3 regions of the Pseudomonas cerasi genome follow, and region 2 is predicted to be linked to each of the others. Evidence: predicted binding sites of a transcription regulator. Region 2 holds the regulator's gene; each other region holds the start of a gene.
The links. Region 2 encodes FliA, which starts transcription of late flagellar genes. Its sites were predicted from a motif close to CTAAAGTTTNNNNNNNNNNNGCCGNTAA; they were not measured.
Positions count from the first base shown of each region.

Region 1 (4,258 bases), on a different contig from region 2:
GCTTTTGCAGGCGTTCGATCATTGACTGGATTTCTGCGGTCGACTTCTGCGTGCGCTGGGCCAGCAGGCGCACTTCATCGGCCACCACGGCAAAGCCGCGGCCCTGCTCGCCGGCGCGCGCCGCTTCGATGGCTGCGTTCAGCGCCAGCAGGTTGGTCTGCTCGGCAATCGAACTGATCACTTCCAGCACGCTGCCGATCTGTGTGCTCTCGCTGGCCAGACTCTGCATCACTTGCACGGCCTGACCAATGGTGCTGGAGAGGTGTTCGATCTGGCGCAGGCTGTTATCGATATTGATTTGGCCCTGCTGTGCCTGCGACTCGGCATCGCGCATTTCGCTGGCGGCATGTTCAGCGTTCTTGGCCACGTCCTGCACGCCGTAGGTCACCTCGTTGACCGCCGTGGCAACCAGATCCATTTGCTGCGATTGTTTTTCGCTGCGGCCTTGCGCCTGTTCGGCGTCGCTGCCCAGATCGGTCGAGGCCTGGCCCAGCGCCACGGCAGAGTGCTGCAACTGACCGACGACATTGCGCAGCTTGGCGACAAAGGCATTGAAGTGCGTACCCAGTTCAGTGATTTCATCCTTGCCGTGGGTTTCCAGCGTGCGGGTCAGATCGCTTTCGCCACTGGCAATATCGGCCATCGCATCAACCGCCGCTCTGAGAGGGCGCACGATGCTGCGTACGATCATCACCAGCAGCAAGACCATGATCAGCACGATGCCGGCGATGAACATCCCGGCGTTCCACAGCTGTGTCTTGAACTCTGCCGCCACGTCGTCGACGTACACGCCGGAACCCAGAATCCAGCCCCATGGCTGAAACAGCTGCACGTAGGAGGTCTTTTTCACCGGCTCGCTGGCGCCGGGCTTGGGCCAGCGGTAATTCACCATCCCGGCACCCTGGGCTTTGACCAGCGTGACCATTTCGTTGAACACCGCAAAGCCATCCGGGTCCTTGATGGTCGACAGATCCTGGCCTTCAAGTTTGGGGTTGGTGGGGTGCATGATCATCACCGGGCGCAGGTCGTTGATCCAGAAGTAGTCGCTCTGGCTGTAACGCAGGCTCTTTATCTCTTTCAAGGCCTGCTGTTGCGCAGCCTCGCGTGTCATGCCGCCTGCAGCTTCAAGCCCCTGATAAAACGAGAGGATGCCGCTGGCAGTCTGCACCACATGCATGGTTTTCTCGGCCTTGGCCTGATACAGGTCGTTATGCAGCTGCCTGAGCAGCGTCGCCGACAGGACGAATAGCATCAGCACTGAAACGACAAGAATCAGCCACAGACGGCGACTGATGGACAAACTGCGCATACTCATGATTGGCATCCCATGCATTATTTTTTTTCTTCTGATGAATCCGATCCGCGCAACGCGCGATTCAGAGCCTTTCAAGCATCTCGGCGCATCCTGACCAAACATGAGCGGCCGGTCACACTTTTTAACGGCGTACACCGCTATGGCGAAAGGCTTACAGCAACAGACGCGATTGGCTCTATCGACGGACCCTCAGTGAATGTAGGATCCAATTCAACAGCTGCAGCGAAGGAACGCCGCAGTGATCAGGGAGGATCGACCATTGCCAGGAGGCTACTGACAGGATGTCGGAATGGTCATGTTGCAAAACCACCCGCTTCGGCGGGTTTTTTGCGTCTGCAGGAAAGCAGGGCGGGTTCAGCGGTCCGGCTCGCAGCCCTTGAGCACCAGCCTGAGGATGGTCCGGGTTGCCGCCTCGTAATCGGCGTCCTGCAGTTTTGCCTTGCCGGTGACCGTTGCGATCTGCCAGTCGAAATCGGCATAGGTCTGGGTCGCGGCCCAGATGGTGAACATCAGGTGATGAGGATCGAGCGGGGCGATCTGTCCGCTGTCGATCCAGGCCTGGATGCATTCGATGTTGTGCCGTGCCTGGCCATTGAGCTGTTCAATCTGCTGCGCTGTCAGGTGCGGGGCGCCATGCATGATCTCGCTGGCGAACACTTTCGAGGCGAAGGGCAGGTCGCGGGAAATCTGGATTTTCGAACGGATATAGCGGCTGAGGACTTCGGCAGGTATGCCTTCGGGATTGAAGGGTGTCGAGGCACGCAGAATGGGCTCGATGATGCTTTCCAGCACCTCGCGATAGAGGTTTTCCTTGGATTTGAAGTAGTAGTAGACGTTGGGCTTGGGGACACCGGCCTTGGCTGCGATGTCGCTGGTCTTGCTGGCGGCGAAGCCCTTGTCGGCAAACTCCTCGCTGGCAGCGCGCAGGATGAGTTCTTTGTTGCGCTCGCGGATACTGCTCATGACCCGGTTATTCCCTTGCCTGCATGGCGGTCGCGCATGTTAGCACCGGGTTTGCGCAGCGCTCAATGTTGACGGCCCGGGGCAGGGTTGCACCGGGCCGTCTACTCAGGCGCTCATCAGTTCCTGGACTCTGGCGGCCAACGCGTCAATCGCAAATGGCTTGGTCAGTACGCGCATTCCTGGCCCGAGCTGTTCGTCACCGATGGCGGCGTTTTCCGCGTAGCCGGTGATGAACAGTGTCTTCAGATGCGGGCGGACCTCGCGTCCGGCATCGGCCATTTGTCGTCCGTTCATGCCGCCCGGCAGGCCCACGTCAGTGATAAGCAGGTCGATATGCACATCCGAGCGCAGCAGTTTGAGGCCGGCCAGGCTGTCGGCGGCTTCGATCAGCGTATAGCCCAGGTCACCGAGGGCATCGGTGAGCAGCATGCGCACCGTGGGTTCGTCGTCCACGATCAGGATGGTTTCCCCGGACTGGGTAAACTCGAATGGCGCCTTGTGCACATCGCCTTCGTCCCTGGCCGCAGTACCCTCGTAGCGGGGCAGGTACAGCGATATCGCGGTTCCCTTGCCAACCTCAGACTGAATGCGCACGCGTCCGCCGGACTGATTGGCAAACCCGTAAATCATCGACAGGCCCAGCCCGGTGCCCTGACCAATGGGCTTGGTGGTGAAGAAGGGGTCGAATGCCTTGGCGATGACATCAGGCGTCATGCCGGTGCCGGTATCGGTCACGCACAGCGAAAGATAGTGGCCCTCAGGCATATCGTGTGCGCGTGCCACATCGCCGTCTATCCAGCGGTTGCTCGCCTCAATGGAGATGCGTCCGCCGTCCGGCATCGCATCGCGGGCGTTGATGCACAGATTCAACAGCGCGTTTTCCAGCTGGCTGGCATCGACCAGTGTCGGCCATAAACCCATGGCACCTATGGTCTCGACCACGATGCTGGGGCCGACCGTGCGCTGGATCAGATCGGTCATGCCTTTCATCAGCCTGTTCACGTCGGTCGGCTGCGGGTCCAGGGTCTGGCGTCGAGAGAAGGCCAGCAGCCGGTGCGTCAGGGCCGCTGCACGTTTGGCCGCGCCCTGGGCCGTCACGATGTACTTGTCAACCTCGCCCCAGCGGCCTTGCTCGATCCGCGAGCCCATCAGTTCCAGGGCGCCGGAAATGCCTGCCAGCAGGTTGTTGAAGTCGTGGGCGAGGCCACCGGTCAGTTGCCCGACCGCTTCCATTTTCTGTGACTGGCGCAGCTTCTCTTCGGCCTGCATGAGCTCGGTGGTGCGCGCTGCCACGCGTTGCTCAAGCGTGTCGTTGAGTGCCCGCAGCGCGGCAGTGGCACGGTCGCGTTCGGCTGCCACGGCGCGTCGTTCGTCAACGTTGATGAGCACACCGGGGAAGCTCAGTGGCGTGCCATCCTCCGCTCGGTCGACCCGGCCGTTGGCTTCGATCCAGTAGTAGACCCCGTCAGTACGACGAACGCGGTACTGGTGGGCGTAAACACGTCCGTTGGTGATGACCGCATTGATCGCATGGATCAGGCATTGCTTGTCTTCCGGGTGAACAGTGGCAATGACTTGCTCCAGACTCAGGCCTTCACGGCCCAGCCCGGGGTCCAGACCGAAGGCCTTGGCGAAGGCTTCGTCGACGGTAAAGCGATCGGTCGGCAAGTCCCAGTGCCAGGTGCCGATGATTGCACCGGCGGCCAGGGCGAGCTGAACACGGTCGATGTTTTCGCGTGCGACGGCCTCACTGGTGCGCAAGCGCTCCTCGGCATCGCGTCGCGCCGTCACATCGCTGAAGATCACCGCAATCTGCCGGTCAGCCGGCTCACCGACACGCACCGCCTTGACTTCGAACCAGCGCTCGAAAGCCTTGGCATAGTTCTCGAAACTGGCAGGCTCGCCGGTTTTTGCGACGTGCCCATAGGCTTCGAACCAGAACCGCTCCAGGTCCGGCGCGAACTCGGTCACCCACTTGCC
Region 1 is NZ_JAQJVM010000001.1:889,448-893,705, forward strand. It holds gene PI739_RS03980 (methyl-accepting chemotaxis protein) at 1-1,315, opposite strand, end outside; gene PI739_RS03985 (TetR/AcrR family transcriptional regulator) at 1,670-2,278, opposite strand; gene PI739_RS03990 (PAS domain-containing hybrid sensor histidine kinase/response regulator) at 2,384-4,258, opposite strand, start outside.
Region 1: the regulator FliA is predicted to act here: its motif matches at 1,393-1,420, upstream of PI739_RS03980 (methyl-accepting chemotaxis protein).

Region 2 (4,258 bases):
GTTAAGCGATTTTTCGCCGCCGATATGCGTCAAGCCATGAAGCTGGTTCGCGATGAGCTGGGCGCTGAAGCGGCCATCATCGGTAACCGGCGCATTGCTGGTGGCGTAGAGCTGACTGCTGCTCTGGATTACAAGCTGTCCGCCCTGGCACCGCGTGTGCCGAACATGGAGCTGGAAGACGAGCTGCGCAAGACTCAGTCGCGCATCGTCTCCGCCCAGGCCGAATTGAACAACCGCAGCGACAGCGACGCATCGGTCAACCTGCAGCTGTTTTCCGGCAAGCCGGTCAACCCTGCCGATACGCACATCGAACCGACGCTCGAAGAGCCGCCGCGCCCATTCGCGTACGCACCGCCACAGGCCGCCGAGCCTGCCGTTGGCCAGCGCGCCTATGACTCGATGCGCTCCGAATTGAACGGCCTGCGCGAGCTGCTGGAAGTCCAGCTCGGCTCGCTGGCCTGGAACCAGTTGCAGGGCAGTCGTCCGCAGCAGGCCAATCTGTGGCGTCGCCTGCAACGTGTCGGCTTGTCCGGCCCGCTGTCACGCGATCTGCTGTCGATGATCCCGGAGATCGACGAGCCTCGTCAGGCCTGGCGCATGCTGCTGGCTCATCTGGCACGCATGATCGCCGTGCCGGAAGTCGAGCCGCTCGAGGAGGGCGGCGTGATTGCAATGGTCGGTCCTGCCGGCATGGGCAAGACCACCACCCTGGCCAAACTGGCAGCACGTTACGTGTTGAAGTACGGCCCGCAGAATATCGCACTGGTCAGCATGGACAGTTTCCGTATCGGCGCGCAGGAGCAGCTCAAGACCCTTGGGCGCATCCTCAACGTGCCGGTCACCCATGTCGATCCTGGCCAGTCTCTGGTTCAGGCGCTGGAACCGCTGCTGCGCAAGCGCGTGGTGCTGATTGACACCGCCGGGCTGCAGGCCAGTGATCCTGCGCTGCGCATGCAGCTGGAAAGCCTCGCGGGTCGCGGCATCAAGTCGCGCAACTATCTGGTGCTGGCAACCACCAGCCAGAAGCAGGTGCTGACAGCCGCGTATCACAGTTACAAGCGTTGTGGCCTGGCCGGATGCATTCTGACCAAGCTTGATGAAACAGCCAGCCTCGGCGAAGTCCTGAGCCTGGCGATCAGTCACGAATTACCTGTGGCCTATCTCACGGACGGACCACGCATTCCTGATGACCTGCATATTCCGCGTCGTCATCAGCTGGTAAGCCGCGCGGTGAGTGTGCAGATGCAGGATGAGCCTAGCGAGGAAGCAATGGCTGATATGTTTGCTGACCTCTATCACACCCCTGGCAAGAGAGTGGGTTAAGTGATGGATATTATTGGAATGTCCCTGCGTCAACGGTCTGCCATGCAGTGTTCATACGCGAACGTGCAGCCCTCGATGTGGTTTCGGTCTACGCAAGACAAGGTAAAGAAATAACATGGGCAGCATGCATCCCGTACAGGTTATCGCGGTGACCGGTGGCAAAGGTGGCGTCGGTAAGACTAACGTGTCAGTGAACCTTTCACTGGCCCTTGCCGAGCTTGGCCGTCGCGTCATGCTGCTGGACGCCGATCTGGGTCTGGCCAATGTCGACGTGCTGCTCGGGTTGACGCCCAAGCGCACGCTTGCCGATGTCATCGAGGGGCGTTGTGAGTTACGCGACGTGCTGTTGCAGGGGCCGGGCGGGGTTCGAATCGTACCCGCTGCTTCCGGCACCCAGAGCATGGTGCATCTGTCGCCCGCCCAGCATGCCGGCCTGATCCAGGCGTTCAGCGAGATTGGTGACAACCTCGATGTGCTGGTGATCGACACGGCTGCCGGTATCGGCGAGTCGGTGGTCAGCTTCGTGCGCGCCGCTCAGGAAGTGCTGCTGGTGGTGTGCGACGAGCCCACGTCGATCACCGATGCCTACGCCCTGATCAAACTGCTTAACCGCGATTACGGCATGAACCGCTTCCGGGTGCTGGCCAACATGGCACAGAGCCCGCAGGAAGGGCGCAACCTGTTCGCCAAGCTGACCAAAGTGACGGATCGTTTTCTCGATGTTGCGCTGCAGTATGTAGGTGCCGTGCCGTACGACGAGTGCGTACGCAAGGCGGTACAGAAACAGCGCGCCGTCTACGAAGCATTCCCGCGTTCCAAATGTGCACTGGCCTTCAAGGCCATTGCCCAGAAGGTTGATACCTGGCCGTTGCCAGCCAACCCGCGGGGTCATCTCGAGTTCTTCGTTGAGCGACTCGTTCACCAGACCAGTGCAGGGCCTGTGCAATGACTGCGAGCGGCTACCAGATGTACAGCAAGGCTTCCCGTAATTCACAATACGAGTTGATCGAGCGCTATGCGCCACTGGTCAAACGTATCGCTTATCATCTGCTGGCGCGCTTGCCGGCCAGTGTGCAGGTCGAGGATCTGATCCAGGCCGGCATGATCGGCCTGCTTGAAGTCTCCACCAAGTATGATTCCACCAAGGGTGCGAGTTTCGAGACCTATGCCGGCATTCGCATCCGGGGTGCGATGCTCGATGAGGTGCGTAAGGGGGACTGGGCGCCACGCTCGGTACACCGTAATACGCGTATGGTCAGTGACGCAATTCGGGCAATTGAAGCTAAAACCGGCCGTGACGCTAAAGATCACGAGGTTGCGGCCGAACTCCAGTTGAGTCTCGATGATTACTACGGGATTTTGAATGACACCTTGGGCAGCCGCCTCTTCAGTTTCGACGACCTGCTGCAGGACGGCGATCATGAAGGGCTGCACGAGGATGGCGCAAGCGGATCGCTTGAGCCGTCGCGCGACCTGGAAGACGAGCGCTTCCAGGCTGCGTTGGCCGATGCAATTGCCAATCTGCCAGAGCGCGAGCGTCTGGTGTTGGCGCTGTACTACGACGAAGAGCTGAACCTCAAGGAAATCGGAGAGGTTCTCGGGGTCAGCGAATCGCGGGTCAGTCAGTTACACAGCCAGTGCGCAGCTCGTTTGCGAGGGCGTTTGGGGGAGTGGCGAGCGCGTTGACAGGCAATGTGCGGTCTATGGCCGCGCGTTGACTGCAAGCCGGCTGTGCAGAGCGTTACGTGGTAACGGGGTGGACCCGTCAGAAGCCTGTCAGGTATTGCCTCGATGGGCTTGTTTCTCAGGTCCTTGCCTGTTGTTGTGCCAAGCCCGTCGTCGTTTCGTACAGCCGGGGGTGTGCTGTGCCAGTATTGAGTGAACAGCGTGTTCAGGTGCTGAATGCGTTAAAGACTGCTTGGAGGTCGAATTGGACAAGAACATGAAAATCCTCATCGTTGATGACTTCTCAACGATGCGGCGGATCATCAAGAACCTTTTGCGTGATCTGGGGTTTACCAACACATCGGAAGCGGACGATGGTCTGACCGCATTGCCGATGCTGCAGAGCGGTGCCTTTGACTTTCTGGTGACGGACTGGAACATGCCTGGCATGTCCGGTATCGATCTGCTGCGCGAAGTCCGCAAGGACGAACGCCTCAAGAGCCTTCCCGTGCTGATGGTCACTGCCGAAGCCAAGCGTGAGCAGATCATTGAAGCTGCCCAGGCTGGGGTGAACGGTTATGTAGTCAAGCCATTCACTGCCCAAGCCCTGAAAGACAAGATCGACAAGATCTTTGAACGCGTCAATAGCTGATGCAAGCCGCGAGGGCGCTATGGATAACAATGATTCGATGGCCGACTTTGAGTCGACCTTAAAAAGACACGCGCAGGAACTTGTCACCAGCCTTGAAAAGGGTCGTTTCGGTGACGCTGTGCAACTGATCCACGAACTCAACCAGACACGCGACCGCGGCCTTTATCAGGAAGTGGGCAAGCTGACTCGTGAGCTGCACAGTGCAATCGTAAACTTTCACATCGATCCGCACATGCCTCAAGCCGAGGAAGTGTCGCAGATCACGGATGCTACCGAACGCCTGTCGTATGTGGTGAGGCTGACCGAGAATGCGGCCAACCGCACCATGGACCTGGTGGAAGAGAGTACGCCGGTCATGAACGGCCTGAGTTCCGACGCCAAGGCGTTGAGCGATGACTGGGGACGTTTCATGCGCCGCGAAATCGGTGCCGAAGAGTTCCGCGAGCTGGCCAAGCGGGTCGATGGTTTTCTGACGCGTACCGAGAAGGAAACCCATCAGGTTTCCGCGCATCTCAACGACATTCTGCTCGCCCAGGATTACCAGGACCTTACCGGTCAGGTCATCAAGCGTGTGACGCAACTGGTGACCGAAGTCGAGAGCAATCTGCTCAAACTGGT
Region 2 is NZ_JAQJVM010000002.1:243,180-247,437, reverse strand. It holds gene flhF (flagellar biosynthesis GTPase FlhF) at 1-1,323, shown strand, start outside; gene fleN (flagellar synthesis regulator FleN) at 1,439-2,272, shown strand; gene fliA (RNA polymerase sigma factor FliA) at 2,269-3,009, shown strand; gene PI739_RS10210 (chemotaxis response regulator CheY) at 3,266-3,640, shown strand; gene PI739_RS10205 (protein phosphatase CheZ) at 3,660-4,258, shown strand, end outside.

Region 3 (4,258 bases), on a different contig from region 2:
GGCAATGGAATACGGCTCCTCACCGGTCGAGCACGGCAGGCTGAGAATGCGCAAGGGGCGCGCACCGGCAATACCGGCGATACGCTCGCGGGCCAGCATACCCAGGGTGACAAATGATTCGGGATAACGAAAGAACCAGGTCTCGGGAACGATCACCGCTTCGATGAGCGCCTGCTGCTCCTGCGGCGACGAGACCAGAAGATGCCAGTACGCATCACTGTCAGGGCAATTGACAGCCGTCGCACGCTGACGCAAGGCGCGCTCGATGATCGCTTCGCCGACGGACGTCACATCCAGTCCGATACGCTCCTTGAGAAAGCTGAAGAAGCGCGAATCATCCACCTTCATCGCGCGTCCTCGAGCAGCTCAAGGTCAATCGGCGGCACCGGGTACAACAACTCGCGGACCGGCTCGCTCAACAGTTCGTGAACATGAATCCACTGCAGCAGGCCCTGCTCGTCCTCGCGGACCGGCCCCAGGTAAGGTGACAGGCGATTGTCCAGCCCGTACGCCTTGAACTGCGCAACCGGGCAGCGCAGCGTTTCGGTCGCCTGCTCCAGAATCAGCCCGAGCAACTGAGCCGGGTGCGCGTCGTCGTAGCGATAATGCACCAGCACCATGCGCGTACTGGTACGCGAGCGCGCTGGCTGACCGGAATTCAGCGCGCTGATGTCGATCACCGGGACAATCTCGCCGCGATGAGCAAAGATTCCCGCCACCCAGTGCGGTGCCTGGGCAATCGCCTTGAGTTTTACCCGCGGCAGGATTTCGGCGATCTCGGTCGCGTCCAGCGCATAGCGGTCTTCGCCGATGCAAAACAGCAGAAAAAGCTTGCTGGCGGTCAGTGGCGTGCCATTGCGCCTCGGCGATTGATCGCTCATTGATCCTTCAGACCTTGAAACGCGAAACGCCGCTGCGCAGCCCGACCGCGACCTGACTCAACTCGTCGATCGCGAAACTGGCTTGGCGCAGTGATTCGACGGTCTGGCTGCTGGCATCCGCCAGTTGTACCAGCGCCTGATTGATCTGTTCGGCGCCGGTGGCCTGGGCCTGCATACCTTCGTTGACCATCAGCACACGAGGTGCCAGCGCCTGAACCTGATGGATGATCTGCGACAGCTGCTCACCGACCTGGGTGACCTCGAACATGCCACGGCGCACCTCTTCGGAAAACTTGTCCATGCCCATCACACCCGCAGACACCGCAGACTGGATTTCCCGCACCATCTGCTCGATGTCATAAGTGGCGACGGCAGTCTGGTCGGCCAGGCGACGGACCTCGGTGGCAACCACTGCAAACCCGCGACCGTATTCACCGGCCTTCTCGGCCTCGATGGCGGCATTGAGCGACAGCAGGTTGGTCTGGTCGGCGACCTTGACGATGGTGACGACGACCTGATTGATGTTGCCGGCCTTCTCGTTGAGGATCGCCAGCTTGGCGTTGACCAGATTGGCAGCGCCCATCACCTGATGCATGGTGTCTTCCATGCGTGCCAGGCCCTGCTGGCCGGAACCGGCGAGAACCGACGCCTGATCCGCCGCCGAAGTGACTTCGGTCATGGTGCGCACCAGGTCCCGCGAGGTGGCGGCGATTTCCCGCGACGTGGCGCCGATCTCGGTGGTGGTTGCAGCGGTCTCGGTGGCGGTAGCCTGCTGCTGGCGTGACGTTGCAGCGATCTCGGTGACCGAGGTAGTGACCTGTACCGAGGAGCGCTGCGCCTGGGCAACCAGCGCGGTGAGCTCGGTGACCATGTCGTTGAAGCCGGTCTCGACCGCATTGAACTCGTCCTTGCGCGACAGGTTCAATCGAGTGCTCAGGTCGCCGGTACGCATGACGTCCAGGATCCGAACGATCAATTGCATCGGTGCCGTGATCGAACGCATCAACAGCAGACCGCAGGCCGCAGCCGCCAGCACGGCGACCAGCAGCGACAGGATCATGCTGATCTTGGCAGCCAGCACGGCGTTGACAATGTTGGCGGTGGCCTGATCAGCCAGCTGTTTATTGGCCACAATGAGATCATTGAGCTGCTTGCGTCCCGTGAGCCAGACCGGGTTCACTTCGCCATAGAATTCGGCGCGCGCGCCTGCGTAGTCGCCGCTATCGTACTTGGCGTGAACATCGGCGAGCATGCGCGAATAGGCTTCGCGGCGCTTTTCGAAGAGCGCGAAGCTGTCTCTGTCTGCATCATCGAAGATGGACTTTTTGTAGCCGTCCATCTGTGCCTGCAGGTTTTCGTCAAAGCCCTGAAACTGGTCCTTTTCCTGCTTGGTCAACGGCCGCGCCTGCCCTTCGGCAATCAGCTCCAGCGTGCGGATGTAACTCTCGCCCCAGGCACTGCGCACCAGGGTGCTGTAATACACGCCGGGCAACGCATCCAGACGCACATCTTCCTCGCTGGACTCGATGGACAACAACCGTGAATAAGATACAACGACCATCAACAGCATGATTGCGATGATGACGGCGAAACTCGCCAGAATCCGTTGGCGCAAGGTCCAGTTCTTCACAGTCAGCCCTCAAGAGTTCAACGACGGCGTCGGGCCGTGTTCAAGAAGTGGACCGACGGACGGTCCAAACGGCGTGAGTATAGCCCAGCCGTAAAACGTTACATGGGTAATACAGAACGAAGTCACGGCCGCTATCGATCACCGCTCCTTCACCCATCCAATGTCTTGTCGGCCATCGCCACCACTACTTGAGCGATGGTCTTCAGAAACAGCGAAAGCACATAGATAGTTAGCACTTGTACGGCAAGTCACGACCGTAAGCTTTGTCGTTGTTCATTCACGACAAGGCACTTAAATGCTGGATCTATCTCTGTCGGGCAAGGCTTCTGCACTCCCGCATCTGCAACTGATAAAAGACAAAGCCCCGGAGTGGCTGCTTCAGGCTGAGCCGCCAACCCATGCGGCCTTGCGCAAGGCCTCTCGGCGCCCCGTGCAATGGCTGAAAGGCGCACGCAAGTCCAGCCCTGATCAGGTCGCCGAACTGCAGCGCCTGTATGCCGAGCACCGAAAGCACGAGCACCTGGTTCGCCCGACGCTGGATCGCCTGTCGACGCTGGAGGACTTCGCAAGGCCCTTGCTGACAGCCGCCATCAAGGACCGCTTCGGGCTGGAGGTGGACGTCACCGACACCTGGCTGTTCCACGCCAGTCGGGCGCGGGTCGATCAATCGTTCAATACGGCATCCAGAGACCCTCTAACGCAGGCAAACATTGCACTGAGGGCCGCGACCCAGAGCCTGCTCAAGGCTGCGCTACAGAATTTCGAAGCCTGGGAAACCGCACCGGGCGCAATGGACGCCAGCACCGGTATCAAGGCCCAGGTGTTTTCTTCCTTTGAAATCCTCGGCCCACAGATCACCGGCAAGTCCCTGCCTATTTCCCCGGCCGGCTTTGCGGCGCTGTGCCGTGAGCTGGACCTGGGCGGCCAATATCAAGCGCATATCCAGACCGCCTTCAGCACGCCTTCGACCCCTGACGAAACGGAAGACGCTGCGGCATCGAGGCTGCGCCAGACCTTCATGCAGCTGGAAGCATCGTCGATCCGGCTGCAGTTGCAGATTGCATCCCTGCAACAACAGATCAGCCCGGATTTGCAAGGCGCATTACTGGAGCTTCTCGATGGCAAGCAACAAGTCCGCCTCGATAACCGGCCAGTCAACTGCAGCGTTGTGTGCCTGGGCGATATCGAACTGAGCGGTCTTCTGGTTATTGGCAAGGACCGGGATATTGCCACTCAGGCAGAGCGGATTGTGGTGTATATCCCGGATGATCCCGTTGCGCCGTTGAAGGAATACGACTCGGTCGAAGTCTTCATAAATGAATTACGCGACCGGATGTTCATCAACGACTACCTGAACTTCTTCATGCGCTTCATACCGGCGCGCCATCGAAGTGCCTTGTTTGAAAAGTTATCCGAGCGCCTATACCCCAAAGTCAAGAAAGGCGGCATTTTCGAGCGCAAGTGGCTGGAGCGTGAGGCGGACCGAAACGCCCGACTCCACCTGAGAGAAACCGTGCTGCAAGGTCCACTGCTGGACAACCTGCACGAGCGCAAACGCGAGGCTTTGCGCGACGACGCACTGTTTCATGGTGTGCCTACAGCAGAACAGGATCAGAAAACCTTCGATGAGCGCGTGCAGTACTTCATGGACACCGCCTTCAATGTCCTGAATATCGCAGGCTTCGTCGTTCCGGTATTGGGCGAAGTGATGATGGCCGTCACCGCCATTCAGCTGGTTCACGAAGTG
Region 3 is NZ_JAQJVM010000001.1:479,731-483,988, reverse strand. It holds gene PI739_RS02200 (CheR family methyltransferase) at 1-348, opposite strand, end outside; gene PI739_RS02195 (chemotaxis protein CheW) at 345-881, opposite strand; gene PI739_RS02190 (methyl-accepting chemotaxis protein) at 889-2,511, opposite strand; gene PI739_RS02185 (NEL domain-containing protein) at 2,807-4,258, shown strand, end outside.
Region 3: the regulator FliA is predicted to act here: its motif matches at 2,677-2,704, upstream of PI739_RS02190 (methyl-accepting chemotaxis protein).